2 regions of the Clostridium thermosuccinogenes genome follow, and region 1 is predicted to be linked to the other one. Evidence: riboswitches for the same ligand, from Rfam matches in the RefSeq annotation. Region 1 holds a riboswitch; the other holds the start of a gene.
The links. A riboswitch is a leader RNA that binds a small molecule or an ion and turns the genes downstream of it on or off. The one in region 1 is predicted to bind thiamine pyrophosphate.
Positions count from the first base shown of each region.

Region 2: another riboswitch for thiamine pyrophosphate. It lies ahead of thiE (thiamine phosphate synthase); the one in region 1 lies ahead of thiT (energy-coupled thiamine transporter ThiT).

Region 1 is NZ_CP021850.1:2,419,724-2,423,364, reverse strand. It holds gene CDO33_RS10560 (type I glutamate--ammonia ligase) at 1-617, shown strand, start outside; gene CDO33_RS10555 (sugar phosphate isomerase/epimerase family protein) at 765-1,535, shown strand; TPP riboswitch at 1,683-1,785, shown strand; gene thiT (energy-coupled thiamine transporter ThiT) at 1,861-2,499, shown strand; gene CDO33_RS10545 (hypothetical protein) at 2,706-3,641, shown strand, end outside.
Region 2 is NZ_CP021850.1:412,010-415,650, forward strand. It holds gene CDO33_RS01870 (dipeptide ABC transporter ATP-binding protein) at 1-151, shown strand, start outside; gene CDO33_RS01875 (O-acetyl-ADP-ribose deacetylase) at 391-909, shown strand; gene CDO33_RS01880 (nucleoside triphosphate pyrophosphohydrolase) at 906-1,226, shown strand; TPP riboswitch at 1,539-1,647, shown strand; gene thiE (thiamine phosphate synthase) at 1,815-2,456, shown strand; gene thiD (bifunctional hydroxymethylpyrimidine kinase/phosphomethylpyrimidine kinase) at 2,787-3,581, shown strand.

The sequences.
Region 1 (3,641 bases):
TGGATGGGATCAGATACGCGGTATCCTCAGGCAAAACGTCTAAAGAGCTGGAAAAGGAATTTACCAAAGAGCCGGGAGAACACAGCGATTATCTTGAAACCGATAGAGCCTACAGAAGTGAAGAGGATGTATTCGAACACTATACTGAGGAGGAGAGGAACAGGCTGTTTGGGGTGCCTCCCGCTACAGTGTGGGAAAACCTCTGCAATCTGCAAAAATACGCAGATAAAGCTGCCGTATTGGAGCAAGGAGGAGTGTTTGAAAAAGACATACTGGAGTCTTATGTCAAGGCTGCCAGAATCCAGTGGACGATGGAACTGTGTGAGCGAATAATAAACGAAAATGCCGAGCTGGTAAGAAGCTGCGTAAAGCTTCATAAAGGCAGAGAATTTAATGATTATGATGAAGAAATCTGGACCAGGATAAATAATCTCAGGCATTACCTTATGAAGAGCTCTCTGAGGGAGGATTCCTTGTTCGCTGAGATAAGGAAGAACATGGATGCTGGAAATTATGATGAAGTGTCCCGGTTGCAGTTGGAGATGGCTGAGAAGATACGAGAGCTTAAAAAGCTGTATACGGAGTATAAGAGAAACATACTGGATATTGAGCCATAGCGTCGCAAGCAGGAAAAATTGAGAATTGGCGGGTATAGCCTTAATCTTGTCAACAAAAGCTATATTTGAAGCAATAAAAGCAATGAACAGGGGTTTAATATGCGATAAAGTAAAAGTAAGTAATTTAGGTTCAGGAGGAATGTAACAATGGCAAAGTCAAATATAGCAGCCCAGTTGTATACTTTAAGGGATTTTTGCAGAACCCCTGAAGATATAGCTAAAACCTTTAAAAAGGTAAAAGAAATAGGCTATGAAGCTGTACAGGTGTCAGGAATGGGTCCGATTGCTCCTGATCAGCTGAAAAAAATCGCCGATGACAATGGACTGGAGATATGTGCAACCCACATAGGTTATCAACGCTTGAAGGATGATATCGAAGGTGTCATAGCAGATCACAAGCTTTGGAACTGCAAGTATGTTGGATTGGGTTCGATGCCGGAAGAATACCGCTCTTCAAAGGAAGGATTTATCCGGTTTGCAAAAGAGGCTTCTGTAATAGCAAAAAAGCTTCAGGAAGCAGGTTTATCCTTTGTATATCACAATCATGATTTTGAGTTTATAAAATTTGACGGCAAAATTGGGCTGGATATAATCTTCGAAGAGAGCGATAAAAGCGCTTTCAATGCAGAAATAGATACTTACTGGGTACAGAGCGGTGGTTCTGATCCTGCAGCCTGGATCAGAAAGATGAAAGGCCGAATGGATATAGTTCACTTGAAGGACATGGTAATGGATATTAAGAAGGGAAGGATAATGGCCGAAGTTGGCGAGGGAAACCTGAACTGGCCTGCAATTCTTGATGCCTGCAGGGAAATCGGAATCAAATGGTACATTGTGGAGCAGGATGTATGCCAGAGGGATCCTTTTGAAAGCCTGGCCATCAGCTTAGAAAACCTGAAAAAGATGGGTTTGCAATAGACAAATGAAATAGCCTGTTGTACCGTAACCTGTTCGGATCAATCGAATCGTGTTATAAGGCTTAAAAATTGTTAATGGTATTTGCTTATTCCCTCAATATGCTTTACAAGAGAATAAGATGATAGTATAATCTATACGAAAACTAAATAATTTCGCTAGGGGTGCCGCAAGGCTGAGAAAGATGCATGCATCTTAACCCTTTGAACCTGATGTGGTTAGTACCACCGTAGGGAAGCTGAACTGTTTTTTTTTGAATTTTGTCGCTTACCTATGGGGTAAGCGATTTTTAGTTTCAGTAAAAAATATTTAAAGGAGTGAAAAGTTTATGTTCAAAATTGTTATTCAGGAAGAGATTTTAGAACTTCTCAATGCAAAGTCCATTGCAACAATTGTTACTCTCGCAGCCCTTGCGATAATACTTGTTGTAATCAGCAAAAGAACGGCATATAACACGAAAACGCTGGCGTATGGAGCCGTAGCAGTAGCGGCCGCATTTCTTCTTTCTTACATAAAGCTCTTTGAGTTGCCGACAGGTGGAACTATTACCATAGCCAGTATGCTTCCAATCTTTGTTTTTTCATACATATATGGCCCCAGAGCTGGTATTCTCGCCGGACTGGTTTATGGTATACTTCAGCTGGTTCAGGGTGCCTATGTAGTTCATTGGGCGCAGATGCTGCTGGATTATCCGATAGCATTTGCTGTGTTGGGTTTGGCAGGCCTGTTTAAAAGGAACATTTACCTGGGAGCCGCTGTGGGAGGAACAGCAAGATTTATTAGTCACTTTCTCACCGGAGTAATTTTCTTTGGAGAGTTTGCTCCGGAAGGCCAGAGTGTATGGCTTTATTCTCTGACATATAATTTGTCATATATGCTTCCGGATACACTGATTTGCATTGGATTACTGCTTATACCGAGCTTAAAGGCTGCCATAAACCGAATAAGGAAAGAAGCGACAGCTTAATATTGAGGGAAATTGGGCTTAAGCTGATAAATAATATATTTAAGCTGATTTGATGCGCCAGCGCTTTAACTGTGATATAATATGAAAAGACGTTTTTATCATTGAAAATCTAAATAAAAACGTAAAATCACTTAAGCATTGAGGAAACTACCGCAATTTGCAGTGAGCCTGTGGGCATTTTTTAATAAGCTTTTGGGGGAGTAATTTTGGATAGGTTAAAGTATGCATATAGAGATCAGCCTGAGAAAGCTCTTGCTTTAGTTGAACGATGGGCCAAGCAGGAAATTGAAGGGTGCAAAATCCTTTCAACAACTGGCATTACCCTATACACCCCGGATGGTTTAAAGAATTACAACGCATTGTGGACACGGGATTATACTTACATGATTGAGTATGCGGGAGAATATATCCCGCTTGAAGATATTCTGGCATGTAACGAATATCTGCTGGAACATGCACGTGAAGGTGATTGCTGGCTTCCGGACCGCGTTTATGCCAACGGCACCACAGCATATGCCGCCGGTGACATGCCTCAAGGTATGGAAAATCTTGATAATAACTCGTTTATTGTCATTGCCATGGATTGTGCATTAAACCGGATGGAGCCTGAGGGTGCAAAGGAATTGTTTGTCAAATGGGAAAAAGTAATTATGACCGCTCTTGATTCTCTTCCCAAGGATGAAAACGGTTTGATTTGGAATGATCCACAATGTCCGCATTCCCCTTATGGTTTTACAGACTGCATACAAAAGACCGGTTCGCTTATGAAAGAATCGCTTCTCCTCTGGCGTGCATACAGAATTATGGCTAAATGGCAGAGCAAGTTTAATCTTCCTTCGGATGTGTCAGTCAAGGCTGCTAAAAAGATAGAAAATGTACTGGTTGACATGTTTAAAAATGACGATGGAATGTTTAATGCAGCTACAGTCGATTGTAAGCAGACAGACGTTTGGGGTAGCTGTTATGCGGTTTCGATAGGTTTCCCGATGCCTGAGAAGCTTAAAGCCAGTATTGCAGACTATCTTGCGGCGAATTACGAGGGGTTGGTACAGTTTGGACAACTGCGGCACACAGCCCCGGGAACCTGTTGGGAAAAGCTGCTTTTACCTGTTAAACAGGGAGAATATCAAAACGGTGCTTAC
Region 2 (3,641 bases), 2.0 Mb from region 1:
TTCCCATGATTTAAATGTTGTCTTTCAGATTTGCAACCGGGTTTGTGTAATATATCAGGGTGAAATTGTAGAGATGAAGGAAGTCAGGGAGTTGTTTTACCAGCCTCAGCATGAATATACAAAAGAACTTCTTAAATCTGCAATGCTATAAAAAACGGGCAAAATACAAGTTGCCAAACACACCTTTTGCCAGGAAGGGTATCCTGTGAATAACATTATGCAACAAGCTTGTGGGAATTTCATCGATGAAGTATTAGATTTTTTGCGGAAGCGAATCAAGAAAGATCGATGAAATTGAAAAAACTTAAAGTCATATGCAGGTAAGCGCTAAGGCGTTTTATTTTGTAGGAAATTGTTGTATAATAAATGCAAACAAGAAGGGGAATGGCAATGGAACGCATTGGCATAATTCAGGGAGATATAACAAAAATTGAGGTTGATGCTATTGTAAATGCAGCAAACAACACGCTTCTTGGTGGCGGTGGAGTGGATGGTGCCATTCACAGAGCTGCCGGTCCGGAGCTTTTGAAGGAATGCCGCAAATTGAACGGCTGTGAGACCGGAAAGGCGAAGATCACCAAGGGATACAAGCTGCCTGCCAAATATGTGATCCATACTGTAGGGCCAATCTGGCATGGTGGAAACAATAATGAAGATCAGCTGTTAGCCTCCTGCTACCGCAATTCTTTGCAGCTGGCGGTGGAAAACGGAATAAGAACCATTGCGTTTCCGTCAATAAGCACGGGTGCTTATAGGTTCCCGGTAAGGCGTGCCGCAAGGATTGCCATGCAGGAGATATCCGGATTTCTGGAGGAGAACGGCAGTATAGACAAAGTGTTCATGGTGTGCTTTGATGAGGGAACAATGGAGGCTTATATAGAGGCTTTTAGGGAGATCAGGGAAAAATGAATGCAACCAAATATAACAAACTGGTGAGAGACAGAATTCCGGAGATAATTGAAAAGAACGGCAAGAAGGCAATTGTTGAAGAGCTTGAGCCTCAAGCCTATAAGAAATACCTGGATCAGAAGCTGGAGGAAGAACTTAAAGAATATTTTGAGGCAGACAGTGTGGATGAATTGGCTGATCTGGTGGAAGTTGTTTATGCCATATTGAAATATAAAGGCGTTGATACTAAGGATTTTGAAAATATACGCAAGAAAAAGGCTGAGGAACGGGGAGCGTTTGATAAGAGGCTTCTGCTCAAGGAAGTTGTAGAGGAGTAGAGTGCATGGAGTGGAAAACGAAGTAAGGTATGCTTCCGGCCTTGCCTGCATTGCCGAAGATTTATTTTGTGAAAGCATTCTGTGATGCTTCCGAGCCGGAAAAACTATATCCTTCAGTGCAGTATCCTTTTGTAGACATATGAAGCAACAGGAGATTTATTGATTTTACTTGCAATAAGTATGGAGTCCTTTAAATAGATAAATAAAACTTCTGCTATTTTCTTCCCCCTCCTTGCTGATTATCATAGTATTTTATCAAACAATGAGTGAATACCAAGGTTGATTTTTTGCCATATTGTAGTATAATTACAGATAAATACAAAGGGGAGCTTGCTGAAGCAGGCTGAGAGTAAGCTGTGTTGCTTAGACCCGTAACCTGATTTGGGTAATGCCAACGTAGGGATATATTTAGCGGAAATTACTGCATATATGCTTTTGTTGGCGTATGTGCAGTTTTTTTATGCTGTTGACAGACTACCAGTTTGTATTTGCGAAAGGAGATGCCATGATAAAAAATTGTGTTGAAAATGTTCGAAGCAAAACGCCTCTTATTCACAATATCACCAACTATGCAGAAAGGAGCAAAGTATGAAACTCGATAAGAAAGATTTACTTTTATATGCTGTCACCGACAGATCCTGGCTGGACGGTGAAACTCTTGAAAGTGCGGTGGAAAAGGCACTAAAGGGCGGTGCAACCTTTATGCAGATCAGAGAGAAAGAATTGGATGCCGAAAAATTCCTCGAGGAAGCAAAAAAGATTAAAGAACTGTGTAAGAAATATCATGTGCCTTTTGTTGTCAATGATAACGTAGATATTGCCATAGCAGTGGATGCCGATGGAGTTCATGTGGGGCAGAATGATATGGAGGCCGGCAATGTGCGGGAACTGATAGGCAGGGACAAGATTCTCGGAGTGTCGGTACAGACGGTGGAACAGGCGGTATTGGCAGAAAAAAGAGGAGCTGATTACTTGGGGGTTGGAGCAGTATTTCCTACCGGTTCCAAGGCGGACGCAGATTATGTAAGCCGTGATACCCTGAAAGAAATCTATGAAGCCGTAAATATCCCTGTTGTAGCTATAGGAGGTATAAACCGGGAAAACATAATGGAATTGTCGGGATCCGGAATATGCGGAGTTGCCGTAATCAGCGCAATCTTTGCACAGACTGATATTGAGAAGGCTGCGGCTGAATTAAAAAAACTAAGCGAAAAAATAGTGAAGGCATGATTTAAGGCAGAACCATATTGGATTTTATAACGAGGCTAAAGATGTCCCCCACCTCTCAAAGGTGGCGGGTACCTAATTTTACAACAGACGGTGAGTTGAAATCTCCCGCCTCGTTGAAACGATGCGTTGAAATTGCTACGCAATTTCTTCCGTTGTTTTAACAATTGGATTTTGAGGATGCATTGCATGACGATCCGCATAACAGAAGGTGCTTGGCCCGGGACAATTGGATATATGGTGCTTACAGCAAGACAGCTTGTATGGGATTATGAGGAGCAATGCAAAAATTAATACTAAGCAAACTAAATACACAGTGGAGTGGAGAATAAGATGAAAACAGCATTAACAATCGCAGGGAGCGATTCCGGCGGAGGAGCCGGAATCCAGGCGGATATCAAGACAATGACCGCAAATGGTGTATATGCCATGAGTGCGATTACTGCACTTACTGCACAGAATACAACCGGTGTCACAGGAATCATGGAGGTCACTCCGGAATTTTTAGGCCAGCAGTTGGACTGTATTTTCACCGACATCTATCCGGATGCGGTAAAGGTTGGCATGGTTGCATCGGCCGGACTGATTGAGACCATATCAGAAAAGCTGAAATTCTACAATGCGAAGAACATTGTCGTGGATCCGGTAATGATTTCCACAAGCGGTTCCAAGCTTCTTCGGGATGACGCAATAGAGACCTTGAAAAGCAGACTGTTTCCCCAGGCACTTCTATTGACGCCCAATATTCCGGAAGCGTCCGTATTATCAGGAGTACCCATCGAAAATGAAGAGGATATGATCAAAGCAGCGGAAATCATCAGCAGACAATACGGATGTGCCGTTCTTTGCAAGGGAGGGCATAGTGCAAGCAATGCCAATGATTTATTGTATCAGAATAATAAATACAGGTGGTTCACCGGAGAGAAAATCAACACTAAAAATACTCACGGAACCGGATGTACTTTATCCAGTGCCATTGCCTGCGGCCTTGCCAAAGGCTTGGATTTGGAAAGGTCAATCCAGTTAGCGAAGGAATATATTTCAGGCGCTTTGAAAGCAATGCTTGATCTGGGAAAAGGGAACGGACCCATCAACCACATGTGGAATATCTGCAAAGAGGAGAAATAGCAGTGAGGATATAGGCGGCTTGAAGGGTAGATGCAGGAAACGCTCAAGGTAACGTATAAT